3 regions of the Ochrobactrum sp. PL_is483 genome follow, and region 1 is predicted to be linked to each of the others. Evidence: predicted binding sites of a transcription regulator. Region 1 holds the regulator's gene; each other region holds the start of a gene.
The links. Region 1 encodes PhoB, which activates phosphate uptake and scavenging genes when phosphate is short. Its sites were predicted from a motif close to TGTCATNNANCTGTCAT; they were not measured.
Positions count from the first base shown of each region.

Region 1 (4,843 bases):
TCGGCACGACGCAGACCGTTCCGGTTCTGGCAGGCGCCGACATCGATTCCGCCTTCAAGGGACAGATCGATCTTTCCGTGCCGGAGACGAGCCGCAAGGTATCGGACCGACAAGTAGGCTGGATGAAAACGCTTTCGGAAGAAGGCGTCATGAAGGAGGCCTTCAATACGGGTCTGTTTACGTTCGGCGCATCCAGCCGCCCGGAAACCTCCGGTCTCGGGGTTGCACTGGTTGGTTCGCTCTACATGATGCTTATCGTTCTCGGCCTCTCGCTGCCTATCGGCGTTGCTGCTTCGATCTATCTGGAGGAGTTCGCCAAGAAGAACCGGTTCACCGATATGATCGAGGTGAACATCAACAATCTGGCGGCCGTGCCATCCATCGTGTTCGGTCTGCTCGGACTTGCGGTTTTCATCAATTTCTTCGGCCTGCCGCGCTCTGCGTCGCTGGTCGGCGGTCTGGTGCTAACATTGATGACGCTTCCCACCATCATCATCGCAACGCGTGCCGCGCTGCGTGCCGTGCCACCTTCCATACGCTCCGCAGCTCTCGGTCTCGGCGCATCGAAGACGCAGATGGTGTTCCACCATGTCCTGCCGCTTGCCGCACCCGGCATCTTGACCGGCACGATCATCGGTCTCGCCCATGCGCTTGGTGAAACCGCGCCGCTCCTCCTGATCGGCATGGTAGCATTCGTTGCCGATGTGCCGTCGACACCGATGGATCCGGCGACCGCTTTGCCGGTGCAGATCTATATGTGGGCAAACGAAGCAGAACGTGCCTTTGTTGAACGCACGTCAGGCGCTATCATCGTCCTGCTTCTGTTTCTGGCCGTGATGAATATTGCAGCAATCATTCTGCGCCGCCGCTTCGAGCGCCGCTGGTAAACGGGAGTCGCAAGCTATGAACCTGATGACTGAACGATCTCTCGAGAAAGCCGTAGGAGAAAAAATGAACGCCAACGCCAGTTCCATAAAGATGCGGGGCGACAAGGTCTGCGTGTTTTATGGCGAGAAGCAGGCTCTGTTCGACGTCGATCTGGAAATCCAGGAAAAGATGGTCACGGCGCTGATTGGTCCCTCCGGTTGCGGCAAGTCTACCTTCCTGCGTTCACTCAACCGCATGAATGATACGATCGAAGGCTGCAAGGTCGGCGGCAAGATCACGCTCGACAACGAGGACATTTACGATCCGAAGATCGATGTCGTTGAACTGCGGGCCCGCGTCGGCATGGTGTTCCAGAAGCCGAATCCGTTCCCGAAATCGATTTATGAGAACGTCGCTTACGGCCCGCGCATCCACGGTCTTGCCCGCACCAAGGCTGATCTGGAGGAAATCGTCGTGACGAGCCTGCAGAAGGCCAGCCTGTTCGAAGAAGTGAAGGACCGCCTGCACGATGCGGGCACCGGCCTTTCAGGCGGCCAGCAGCAGCGCCTTTGCATTGCGCGCGCGATTGCGGTCAGCCCGGAAGTCATCCTCATGGACGAACCGTGCTCGGCGCTCGACCCGATCGCAACTGCGAAGGTGGAAGAGCTGATCGATGAACTGCGCCAGAACTATACGATCGTGATCGTCACGCACTCGATGCAGCAGGCCGCGCGCGTTTCGCAACGCACAGCCATGTTCCATCTTGGCAATCTGGTCGAAGTGGGCGACACGGAAACCATGTTCACCGCGCCGACCGAAAAGCGCACGCAGGACTACATCACCGGACGCTTCGGCTGATCCGGAACTGCGTTTCAACAGACAGTGCGGCTTCCCCGCAATTTTTATTACGAGGTCTACTATGCCGTCTCAGCATACCGTTCGCTCCTACGACGAGGAATTGAAGTTTCTCTCCCATAAGATCGCCGAGATGGGCGGACATGCGGAACGTATGGTCGAGCAGTCCGTCGCCGCAATCGTCAATGCGGACAATGCGCTCGCGCAGCGTGTCATCTCTGACGATCTTATCCTCGACGCCAGCGAGCGCGAGATCGACGACAAGGCCGTCATGATTATCGCCAAGCGCCAGCCCATGGCCGTGGACCTGCGCGAGATCATCGGCTCGATCCGCATCTCCGCCGATCTGGAGCGCGTCGGCGACCTGGGCAAGAACATTGCCAAGCGTGTTGCCGCCGTTTCGGAATCACGCCAGCCGGTAAAGCTTTATCGCGGTCTGGAAACGCTGGCCGAACTGGCGCTGACGCAGCTGAAGGACGTTCTCGACGCCTATGCGTCGCGTTCGGTGCAGCAGATCAATGTCGTTCGCGACCGCGACGACGAAATTGACGCCATGTACACGTCTCTGTTCCGCGAACTCTTGACTTACATGATGGAAGATCCGCGCAATATTTCCGCCTGCACGCATCTTCTGTTCTGCGCGAAGAATATCGAGCGCATCGGCGATCACGCGACCAATATCGCGGAGACTGTTTATTACATCGTGACTGGCCTGCAAATGCCGGCTGAGCGACCCAAGGAAGACCTGAGCCACGGTATTGTCGTGGATGAGGCGCGTAAACCCTGAACTGCAACCGGCCGGACTTTGGTCCGGCGGTTGAGAATGTGTGAATAGCGCGGCGGCACGCGGTCGATTGGGGGATTGTATCCACCGTCCGCCGAATTTGGATAGGGAAATACTGGATGTCACAGGCACCCAAAATCGCTGTGGTGGAAGACGAAGAGGCGCTGAGCGTTCTGCTTCGCTACAATCTTGAGGCAGAGGGCTATCAGGTCGATACGATGCTGCGCGGCGACGAGGCCGAAATCGCCTTGCGCGAGAATGTGCCGGATCTGCTTATTCTGGACTGGATGCTGCCGGGCGTATCGGGCATTGAGCTTTGCCGTCGCCTGCGCCAGTGGCCGGAAACCGAGCGCCTGCCGATCATCATGCTGACGGCGCGTGGCGAGGAGAGCGAACGCGTCCGAGGTTTAAGCGTCGGCGCCGACGATTATGTCGTAAAGCCGTTTTCAACGCCGGAGCTTCTGGCACGCGTCAAGGCAATGCTGCGCCGCTCCAATCCGAGCATCCTGTCTCATGTGCTGAAAGTGGGCGATCTTGTTCTGGACCGCCAGCAGCATCGGGTCTACCGCAAGGAAAAGGAAGTTCGTCTTGGACCGACGGAATTCCGGTTGCTCGAATATTTCATGATGTCGCCCGGCCGTGTCTTCTCGCGCAGCCAGCTTCTGGATGGCGTTTGGGGTCCCGATATCTATGTGGATGATCGCACCGTGGACGTCCATGTCGGGCGGCTTCGCAAGGCAATCAATGTCGGTCGTGCGCTTGATCCGATCCGGACCGTTCGCGGCGCCGGTTATTCTTTCGGTTGATCGACACCGTTTCGAAACTCTCAAGTACAGCTCTTGATCGGCCCGTCATGTTCATCGTGGCGGGCCGTTTCACGGGTGATAGGCCCTGGGCAATGCTGACCCGATTCGCCTCTGCCGGGTCAAAACTCGCGCCAATTAGGCGTTTTCACACGATGTTACAACTATGTTTCCAAAGTTGACGGCAACCAGCGGAACCCATGGAAAACTGAATTTTTGCAGATCATTTGAAGCAGCATGAATGTGGTCGGGAAAACTATCCAAGCAAACACGAATTAAGGCAGCGATATGGCGTGTATTGCGAGAATTTGAATCGCTTTAAATCAATGCCTTATCTGAATTCGTAACTCTCGTTAATAAATTATTAATATATTTAAATGGCTTGTAGGCATATTCGCACTCTCGATTCGGAATTCATTTTAGGCTGTCTGGCTGCTTCCTGCATCGTTGGGATTTGACGCTTCGCCTTTTTTTGGCCTAAAAATTCCAAAACCTTGAATTCGATTGAGCGACAGTAGGATGAGCGATTTTGATCTTCGTCCTCTTTGACTTGCACCGCAGTCAGACGTTCGCGCGCATCGTTTCAGATGTGTCTGCCTGAACGTATGACTGGATCAGTTAAGGGTCCTAACATGAGACTGAGCCATTGACGCGCGCCGCGAAGTGGAAATTGCCCGTTCTTATCGGGCTGGTGGTTGCGCCTTTCGTGGTGACCGGTTGCACGACGACCGGGACTTCGGGAAAAGCCAATTCGGAAAAGACGGCGGCAAGCCACGTCAAATCGGTCAATGGCGTGAAGACCTACACCTACACCGCGCGTGACAAGGAATGTCTTGAACGCGCGATGTTCTTCGAATCCAACCGTTCGAGTCCCGACGGGCTTCTGGCTGTCGGCACGGTCGTCATGAATCGTCTCGCATCGGGCCGTTATCCTGATACGATTTGCGGTGTGGTCGGTCAGAAGAACCAGTTCGCGCCCGGTGTTCTCACCCGCAAGATGAATTCCAAGGCGTTACCTGATGTTCAGGCAACTGCCGATGCAGTCCTGAAGGGGCAGCGCCATCCGAAGCTCAAGAACGCCATGTTCTTCCATACGGCGGGCCTGAAGTTCCCCTATAACAACATGCACTATGTGCTCGTCGCTGGCGGCAATTCCTTCTATGAGAAGCGCAATCGCGACGGCTCGCTCCAGAATCCGGTTCCGCAGGAACCATACAATCTTGCGCTCGCCTATTCGCCGCAATCGCCTTCCGTTCCTCAAGATCCATCCTATGACGTGACCCTGCCGCAGACGGGTCCGGTTCCGGGCGCAGCACCGACAGTTCAGGTGGCGCTCGCGGAGGCTTCTCAGGCTCAAAGCGCGGAACAGAACGGCGGCGCCGGTCCGCAGGCCCGCGGTAATCGCCTGGCGCGTCATCGCGGTGTCCCTGCAACTCAGCAGGAGAACCACATGCAAATGGCCTCCTATCAGCCGCAATTCGATACGACCGCTCCGCAGCCGACGTCGCTCGGCTATGGTCCGGCAAGCCAGAAG
Region 1 covers NZ_JBVPGS010000037.1:17,239-22,081, forward strand. Annotated here, with positions in the region: gene pstA (phosphate ABC transporter permease PstA) at 1-887, shown strand, start outside; gene pstB (phosphate ABC transporter ATP-binding protein PstB) at 952-1,725, shown strand; gene phoU (phosphate signaling complex protein PhoU) at 1,787-2,509, shown strand; gene phoB (phosphate regulon transcriptional regulator PhoB) at 2,626-3,312, shown strand; gene AC0TNJ_RS13830 (cell wall hydrolase) at 3,956-4,843, shown strand, end outside.

Region 2 (4,843 bases), on a different contig from region 1:
AACCGCCGGAAACTTGCATCAGGGCCAGTGTTCGCCCTTGCGTGGGACGGACGGCACCGCCGGGTAATGGAATCCAGTCAATCTGCGATTTCATGACGGCACTCATCGCGCCATGGCGTTCAGGGCTTGTCCAGACCTGGCCTTCCGACCAAAGCATCGCCTCGCGCAATTCCTGAACCTTCGGGTGGTCCGGCGCCCCATCGTCCGGCAAAGGCAAGCCATCGGCATGGAAAATGCGGGTTTCGGCGCCCATTGCATCAAGCAGTCGCTGCGCTTCCAGCGTCAGGAAACGGCTATAGGAGCGTTCGCGCAACGATCCGTAGAGCAGCAGGATACGAGGCTTATGTTCCGGAAAAGGTGCGCGAAGAGCATTCTCACCCGGCAGAAGAAAGGATTTCCGGTCGAGGTTGGGCAAGTCCGCGTCTGTCATTTCCGTTCTCCATAGATGACCTGCTCACCGTCTTCCTTGGTGAAGGAAGCAACCGGGTTTTCCAGGAGCGGCAGAACCAGTTCGGAGGGACGGCATAGCCTGGTGCCGCGCGGCGTTTCAACAATCGGCCGGTTGATCAGAATCGGATGGGCCATCATGAAGTCGATCAACTCGTCATCGGTCCATTTCGGATCGGACAGGCCGAGTTCGCCATAGGGCGTACCTTTCTCGCGCAGCAGTTCACGCGGCGTCAGCTTCATTGCCGCCAGCAAGCCGAGCAGACGATCCCGCGTGGGCGGATTCTGCACATATTCGACAATCACAGGCTCTTCGCCGCTAGCGCGGATCATCGCCAGCGTATTGCGCGAGGTGCCGCATTTCGGGTTGTGAAAAATAGTGACGGTCATCGGGAGTTTCCTGTCTGTGTAGCGGGCTTTTGATCGGTGCCGCGTTCATACCAGTCTTTGGAGCGGTTCACGATCCAGACAACGGAAAGCATGACTGGCACTTCCACCAGAACGCCGACCACGGTCGCGAGGGCCGCGCCGGATGAAAAGCCGAAAAGGCTGATTGCAGCGGCGACGGCGAGTTCAAAGAAATTCGACGCGCCGATCAGGGCCGACGGTCCGGCAACGCTGTGTTTTTCGCCGGACAGGCGGTTGAGAAGATAGGCCAGCCCCGAATTGAAATAGACCTGAATGAGGATCGGCACTGCCAGCATGGCGATGATGAGCGGCTGCGCGATGATCTGCTCGCCCTGAAAACCGAAGAGCAGAACGAGAGTGGCAAGCAGCGCGACAAGAGAAAGCGGTTGCAGCGTCTTCAGCAGCCTGTCGAGCGCGCCTTGTCCGCCACCCGCCAGCAGGCTTCGCCGGATGATTTGCGCAAGGATCACCGGAATGACGATATAGAGGACAACGGAAAGAACGAGCGTATCCCATGGAACCGTAATCGCCGAAAGCCCGAGCAGAAGCCCGACGATCGGGGCAAAGGCTATGACCATGATGGCGTCATTCAATGCGACCTGAGACAAGGTGAAGTGCGGCTCCCCTTTTGTCAGGCTGGACCATATGAAGACCATGGCCGTGCAAGGTGCTGCGGCAAGGATGATAAGGCCTGCAATGTAAGAGTCGATCTGATCGGCAGGCAGATTCGGGCGGAAAAACCAGCCAATGAACAGCCATGCAAGAAGCGCCATCGAGAACGGCTTGACGGCCCAGTTGATAAACAGCGTGACGCCGATGCCCCGCCAGTGCCGACCGACTTGCCGAAGTGCGGCGAAGTCGATTTTCAACAGCATGGGAATAATCATCAGCCAGATGAGAACGGCGACGGGAATATTGACCTTGGCAATCTCGGCGGAGCCGATAGCGTGGAATAGCGTCGGAAAAAGATGCCCCAAAGCGACGCCCGCGACAATGCAAAGGGCAACCCAGACGGTCAGATACCTTTCAAAGACAGACATCAGCGTTGCTCCACGTGCCTTTGCATGTCCGCGTCAGACCGTTTTTCATGGGCGAATGACTGCCCGCGCGCACGCCGGGCGCCAGGTGAAACCGATTTATCATTTTAACGTCCGTTGAGGTGAACTGGCGTCGCCAGAACGTGGTTATTGAGTGGCGTCAGCCATCTTGGGTTCGCAGCAAGGTGTCAGGCTTTGGAGCAGAGGCGCGCAGAGTTCGGCGCTGCCGCCGCAACAATCCTTGATCATGAAAAGCGTCAGTTCGCGAAACTGATCCAGATCCGCGCGATAGATGATCGAGCGGCTGTGCCGCTCGCTCTTGACGAGGCCAGCCCGTGACAAGGTAGCCAGATGGGCGGACATCGTATTTTGCGGAATGTCCAACATACGGGCCAACTCGCCCGCCTTGATCCCGGCAGGTTCGTGTCGGACCAGCAATCGAAAGGTATCAAGCCTTGTCGATTGGGCGAGGGCGGCCAGAGCCGAGATTGCCGAGTCTTTTTCCATGTATCCAGAATAATGGATATATCATGTGCGTCAAGTTGCGATCTGGTGTGGCCATCCAGCCCATGGGTTATGCCAGGGTTGAGATGCTGCCACAGCCCTCAAAACGCCCAACCGCCACAGAGGCTCAGCCAAACTGCATGAAGCAGACTCCTCAGCCGTTTTCGTCATTCTCGATAGAGAATTCCATGCGGTCTGCCGAAAAACGGGTCAAGGAATATTGGATCGGCTTTCCTTCCGTATCGATATTCACCGCCCGCGCCGTAAGCACGATGGCGCCGGGAGACAGTTTCAGGTTTCTAAGGTCTTCCGGGTCGGCGTGGCGGGCCGATATGACCGTCGATTTTCGCAGATAATCGGCAATACCGGCAGCTTTGAAAGCAGCCGTGATCGACCCGCTTTCCGCATAATCCTTCACAAAGGAAGGAAACCGCGCTGCATTAATCCAGTGGGTGGCCGTCGAAACAGGGTAGCCATCGGCATTGTGCATCGTTTCGAGCCGGATCACCTCTTCGCCGGGATGCAGTTCCAGCGCATGGGCGATATCCGGAAAGGCGGGTTCGATGGCTGAAGCCAGCAAAATCCCCTGCATTTCCCGCACCTGCGAGGCGAGCGACTGAGAAATGCGGGTGCGGCGCCCGATCTGGTAGGTGAGGCGTTTTGCATTGGCGACGAAAGTGCCGCGTCCCTGTTCGGCACGCAGCACCCCTTCCTGCGTCAGCGCGGCGATGGCGCTGCGCACCGTATGGCGATTGACCCCGAACCTGTCGGCCAGCTCCATCTCGGCAGGCATGCGCGCGCCAGACTGAAGCTTCCCGGCTCTGATCTCGCCGCGAATCTCGTCGGCAATCTGCCGCCAGATGGCAACGCCGCTGTTTCTCTCAATTCGTCCACTCTTTTTCATCAGCGCCTTTGTCATCAACTGTCATCGTCCTGTCATTGGCAGGGTGTAATCATTCTGGTATTGTATAGTTGTCTATATAACTAGACAATAAGGACGATCAGGTCAACTGAATTAGATAGGGCGGAAAAAGCTCATGCAGACAACGCGACACAGCACAGGCGAAAGTGAAGCTCGCGCTGCCGCTGGAAGCAGGCCGACAGCGGATGCGGTGCAGATTGCACGGCAGGCAAGCATGGCGCTGCTTGCGCAGGCGAGTGGCGAAGAGCTTAAGGCGCTTTGGCAAAACTGGACGGAAAAGCCGCAATTTGAAGTTTTGCGCGGTCCTGAAACCGGGCTGGTCATGCTGCGCGGGCGCATCGGCGGCGGCGGCGCTCCTTTTAACGTCGGTGAAGCGACCGTCACGCGGGCGACCGTTCGTCTGGCAAACGGTTCCGTCGGCCATGCCTACGCGCTGGGCCGCGATCAGGAGAAGGCAAAGCTTGCCGCCCTGTTCGACGCAATCTGGCTCGACGAAGGAAAGCGCAGCGCCGTTGAAAGCGAAGTGCTGGACGTGCTGCGCCATCGCATGAATGCCGCTGATGACAAGCTGCGCGGCGAAGCTGCCGCCACCAAGGTCGATTTCTTCACAATGGTTCGGGGAGACAACTAATGCTCCAATCTTCTGCTTTCGAAGGCGGACTGGCCGATCCGGTCAATGAGGCGCAGTCGGCTTTTCATGGCGTTATGCACGCCATGGCCAATCCCGGCCAAATCAATCCGCTGGCGCGTGCAGCCACGCCGCCGCAGCCGCTGACGCCGGAACTGGGCGTCATTGCAGCCACTCTGCTCGATCACGATGCCAGCATATGGGTTGATGCTGAAATTGCCTCCAATCAGGAGGCAGCGGCCTGGCTGACTTTCCATACCGGCGCGCCAATCATTGAGGAGCAGTCGAGGGCACAGTTCGCGCTCGTGACAAATGCGCAATCGCTGCCAGCGCTTTCTTCCTTTGCGCAAGGCGAACCGGAGTTCCCCGATCGTTCGACCACGGTGGTTCTTGCCGTTGCGTCTCTGACAGACGGGCAGGGTTTTGTGCTGAAAGGCCCCGGCATCAATGGCGAGCGCAAGCTGCATGTCGATGGTCTGCCGCAGGATTTCATCCGGCAATGGCACGAGAACGGCGCGCAATACCCGCTCGGCATTGATCTTGTTCTGGTCTGCGACGGCGCCGTTGCAGCACTTCCCCGCACAACCAGAATTTCTGCTCTGGAGGGCTGAAAATGTATGTTGCCGTAAAGGGTGGCGAAACGGCCATCCGCAATGCCCACCGCCTTCTCGATGATCGCCGTCGCGGCGACCGTGCAGTTCCAGCACTTCGTCTTGACCAGATTGCCGAACAGCTGGCGCTGGCGGTTGATCGCGTCATGGCCGAAGGCTCGCTCTATGACCGTGAACTGGCGGCCCTTGCCATTCGCCAGTCGCGCGGTGATCTGATCGAGGCGATCTTTTTGGTGCGCGCCTATCGCACCACCTTGCCGCGCTTCGGCTATTCGCGTCCCATGGA
Region 2 covers NZ_JBVPGS010000029.1:125,805-130,647, forward strand. Annotated here, with positions in the region: gene arsH (arsenical resistance protein ArsH) at 1-430, opposite strand, end outside; gene arsC (arsenate reductase (glutaredoxin)) at 427-837, opposite strand; gene arsB (ACR3 family arsenite efflux transporter) at 834-1,895, opposite strand; gene AC0TNJ_RS06105 (ArsR/SmtB family transcription factor) at 2,040-2,399, opposite strand; gene phnF (phosphonate metabolism transcriptional regulator PhnF) at 2,551-3,300, opposite strand; gene phnG (phosphonate C-P lyase system protein PhnG) at 3,434-3,949, shown strand; gene phnH (phosphonate C-P lyase system protein PhnH) at 3,949-4,557, shown strand; gene AC0TNJ_RS06125 (carbon-phosphorus lyase complex subunit) at 4,560-4,843, shown strand, end outside.
Region 2: a site for PhoB is predicted at 3,320-3,336, ahead of phnF (phosphonate metabolism transcriptional regulator PhnF). Genes of this name have one in related genera too.

Region 3 (4,843 bases), on a different contig from region 1:
TGGCGAAAAGCGCGTTGCGGCCAAGCGCGAAAATGCCGGTCGCGTGATAGGCAAACCTGTTCAGCTGGCCGCGTTTGGCGACCGCAGCGATCCGTGCCTTGCGGGCGACATCAAAGCGCTTGAGCCCGGCTTCGTGTTCGTTGCCGTCCAACGCTTGCGCCAGCGCTGCCGCATCCTCGATTGCCATGGCGGCACCTTGCGCCGCGAAAGGCGTGACTGCGTGTGAGGCATCTCCGAGAAAAATTGTCCGGTCAGGCCCGACGAATTGAGCATCCGGTATTTCAAAAAGCGGCCAGTAGGTCCAACCATCGGCAGCCGCCAGCACATCGCGGACGGGCGCGCCCCATTCCGAATAGATGGACCGCAGACGCGCCGCATCGCCGGTTCTGGACCAGACTTCACCGGGATTCTCGCCCGTGGTGATGGCGACGAAGTTGAAGAAATCGCCGCCCTTGACCGGATAAGCGATGAAATGCGCCTTGTCGCCGAGCCATGCGGAGACAGATTTGCGTTCCGGCATGACGTTCAGGAAGGAAGCGGGCAGGGCGCTGGCGGTAAGCGTCGTGCGCCATGCGATATGGCCGCTGAACCGCGCCTTGCTGAAACCTGCCTTTGATCGTTCCGCCGACCAGACGCCATCGCAGGCGATCAGATAGGCAGCGCCGACAGATTCTTCGGAGTTGGCGTGACGGATGGTTGCCGCAACGGCTCCATTTTCGACGCGATGATTTGTGATTTCAACACCAAGGCTGATCTCGATGTTTGGCTGTTCGCGGCAGGCATCGAGGAGTGCCGATTGAAGGTCGGCGCGATGACAGACTGCATAGGGATACTGCCAGCGCTGGCGAGCCTTGTCGCCAAGCTTCATTTCCATCAGCGGACGCGCTTTACGTCCATCCATGAGATAGAGCGATTCCGGCGTCACCGCTTGCGTGGAAAGACGGTCTGCGACGCCGAGCCGTTGCAGATGGCGCATCGCGTTGGGGGCGAGTTGTAGGCCAGCGCCGACTTCCGAAAGGGTCTCTGCCTTTTCGATAAGCCGGACGTTCCAGCCGCGTGCTGCCAATTCCAGCGCTGCCGACAGGCCAGCAACTCCGGCCCCGGCAATCAATATGCGCCCTCTGCTCATGTCGGTGAGACCCTCCGGAGTTCAGCCCCGGATCAGCAGCCGGGATCAGGCTGCTTTATCGGCAGGTGCTTCGTAAGCGCAGCCAGCCGGAACGGTTTCGTCGGCATGGAGCTTTGCATTGTAGCGATAGAGCGTCGAGCAATACGGGCAAACGACTTCGCTTTCATCGCCCATGTCGAGAAACACGTGCGGATGATCAAAAGGCGGGTTTGCACCGACGCACATGAATTCCTTCACGCCGATTTCGATGGCAGCATGGCCGGCGTCGTTCTGAAAGTGAGGAATGATGTGATCGGACATAACATGCTCCGGTTCTGGTCGATGGGCGGTATGGGCTTGGTCTTGCGCCGAGTGCCGGGCAAGATCATGCATAGACATTGGCATGCGTGTAGCGCGAAAGTCTTGTTTCCGGAAGCGTTTTCATCAATTCTGAGGACATTTCAAGCTATATGCTATCAAACTGTCATATGACAGCCATAGGCTTATGGCGCACCCCGAAAAGTGTGAAGCGGTTTTCGGGATCAGATGTGCTTAAAGCAAAAAGGCAGAGCCGGAATGTTCCGGCGGAAGTCGGGACAGGAAAAATGAGCGAAAACAGCGTTATGGCGAGCGAAACCCCCAGCGCACTCCAAGGCGGGACACACGAAATGACAGCCGGACAGGCCCCCACTCCCCCCATCGTTCCCGACATGGATGCAGCCCCCGACATTCACAAAGCTTTGAATGGCGAGCTGATGGAAAGTGCCGACCGCTTTGTCAATCGCGAGTTTTCCTGGTTGCAATTCAATCGGCGCGTTCTCGATGAAGCCGCGAACATGCGGCAGCCCTTGCTCGAACGCCTCCGCTTCCTGTCCATTTCCGCCGCCAATCTCGATGAATTCTTCATGGTCCGCATCGCCGGTCTTGCCGCGCAGGTGCGCGCTGGTGTGGCGATGCGCAGTGCCGATGGACGCACGCCGCAGGAACAGCTCGATTTCGTTCTGGACGAGGTAGGGCGCTTGCAGGAAGAGCAGCAGCAACGCCTGCGCGCCTTGCGTGAGGAGCTGGAACAGGAAAGCATTGAGATCGTCCGCCCGTCCGCGCTTTCAAAGCCGGAGAAGGAATGGCTCGAAAACCACTTCCTTGAGACGATTTTTCCGGTCCTGACACCGCTTTCCATCGATCCGGCGCATCCGTTTCCATTCATTCCGAACCTTGGTTTTTCCATCGCATTGCAGCTTGCGCGGCGCGCCGATAACCATCCGATGACGGCGCTCCTGCGTATCCCGGTTGCATTGAAGCGCTTTATCCAGCTGCCGACGGATCAGGCCAATGTCTATCGTTTCATCACCATCGAGGATGCAGTGAGCCTGTTCATCGGGCGGCTTTTCCCCGGTTATGAAGTGCGCGGCGCCGGTACGTTCCGCATCATCCGCGACAGCGATATAGAAGTCGAGGAAGAGGCGGAAGATCTGGTTCGCCTCTTCGAGACAGCGCTGAAACGCCGCCGCCGCGGGCAGGTGATCCGTATCGAGTTCGACGGTGAAATGCCCGAAGCGCTGCGCGTTTTCGTGGCGACGGAACTGGGCGTTTCCGAAAACCGCATCAGCGTTCATGAGGGCCTGCTGGCGCTAAACATGATTTCGGAGATCGTTTCGATCCCGCGCGAGGACCTCAAATTCGTATCCTACAACCCGCGTTTCCCCGAGCGCATACGCGAACATGGCGGCGACTGCTTCGCAGCGATTCGCGAAAAGGACATCGTGGTTCATCACCCTTATGAATCCTTCGACGTCGTGGTGCAGTTCCTGCGGCAGGCCGCAGCCGACCCGGACGTACTGGCCATCAAGCAGACGCTTTATCGCACCTCCAACGATAGCCCCATCGTGCGCGCGCTGGTGGATGCCGCCGAGGCCGGCAAGTCGGTGACGGCGCTGGTCGAGCTGAAAGCCCGTTTCGATGAGGAAGCCAACATTCGCTGGGCGCGCGATCTGGAACGCGCCGGCGTACAGGTGGTGTTCGGCTTTATCGAGTTGAAAACCCACGCGAAAATGTCACTGGTGGTGCGCCGCGAAGACCAGAAGCTGCGCTCCTATGTGCATCTTGGCACCGGCAATTATCATCCGATCACGGCGCGCATCTACACCGATCTGTCATTCTTCACGTCGGATGCCGATATTGCGCGCGATGTGGCCCATATCTTCAATTTCATCACGGGCTATGCGCAGCCTGCCGAAGAGATGAAGATCGCGATTTCACCTTTCACGCTGCGCGCCCGCATACTGAAACACATCGAGGATGAAGTCGCCCATGCGAAGGCCGGGCGTCCGGCGGCCATCTGGATGAAGATGAATGCGCTGGTTGATCCACAGATTATTGACGCGCTCTATATGGCGAGCCAGGCGGGTGTGCAGATCGATCTCGTCGTACGGGGCATCTGCTGTCTGAGGCCGGGGGTTCCGGGGCTTTCCGACAATATTCGCGCCAAATCGATTGTCGGGCGTTTTCTCGAGCATAGCCGCATTTTCTGCTTTGGAAACGGCAACGACCTGCCGTCCGACAAGGCCATCGTCTATATTGGCTCCGCCGATATGATGCCGCGCAATCTGGATCGCCGCGTGGAGACCCTCGTTCCGATCACAAATGCCACAGTGCACCAGCAAATCCTGTCGCAAATCATGTTTGCCAACATAATTGATAACCAACAGAGCTATCAGCTACTTGCGGACGGCACCTCTCGCCGGATAGAAAAAGAGGCAGGAGAGGAAGCTTTCAACGCGCAGGAATATTTCATGACCAATCCTAGCCTATCGGGTCGCGGAAAGTCGCTGAAGTCTTCGGCCCCCCGCCTTATCGCGCATCGCAAGCGTGCGCAGGCGGAAAGAAAAACGACTGCATGAGTCCAGCTGTAGCACAAGGCCGCCTCAAGGGGCTGAAACCCGTTGCGGTCATCGACATTGGCTCGAACTCGATCCGTGTCGTCATCTATGAAGGCATCGTCCGTTCGCCGACGGTGCTTTTCAACGAAAAGATTCTCTGCGGCCTTGGCAAAGGCCTCGCAAAGACCGGCAAGCTCAACGAGAAATCCGTTGAAGCGGCACTTCGCGCGCTCAAACGTTTTCGCGCTCTGGCCGAGCAGGCGGGCGCGGTTTCCATTCACGCGCTGGCAACTGCGGCAGCGCGTGAAGCGAAGAACGGTCCCGACTTCATCGCTCAGGCGGAAGCCATTCTTGGACGGCACATCGAGGTGCTGTCCGGCAAGGAAGAAGCCTACTATTCAGCGCTCGGGATCATCTCCGGCTTCTACAAGCCGAAGGGTGTGACGGGCGATCTCGGTGGCGGCAGTCTTGAACTGGTCGCCGTGGACGATCACGAGGTCGGCGAGGGGATCACCTTGCCGCTCGGCGGCTTGCGCTTGCAGGATATGTCCAACGAGAAACTGCCCGAGGCGACGAAGATCGCGCGTGCGGAACTGGCGAAGGCGACGCTTCTGAAAGCTCATCAGGGCCAGGTTTTCTATGCGGTTGGCGGCACGTGGCGTAACCTTGCCAAGCTGCATATGACGGCGAAGAATTATCCGCTGCATGTCATGCACGGCTACGAGATGAACCCGGTGGAAGCGCAAAGCTTCCTGAAGCGCGTCGCCAAGGGCAATCTCGACACGATGCGCGGCATCGAGGCAGTTTCAAAGAACCGCCGCCAGCTTTTGTCTTACGGCGCGACGGTGCTACTTGA
Region 3 covers NZ_JBVPGS010000021.1:18,660-23,502, forward strand. Annotated here, with positions in the region: gene AC0TNJ_RS02220 (FAD-binding protein) at 1-1,129, opposite strand, end outside; gene AC0TNJ_RS02225 (zinc-finger domain-containing protein) at 1,175-1,429, opposite strand; gene AC0TNJ_RS02230 (RNA degradosome polyphosphate kinase) at 1,777-4,008, shown strand; gene ppx (exopolyphosphatase) at 4,005-4,843, shown strand, end outside.
Region 3: a site for PhoB is predicted at 1,591-1,607, ahead of AC0TNJ_RS02230 (RNA degradosome polyphosphate kinase). Genes of this name have one in related genera too.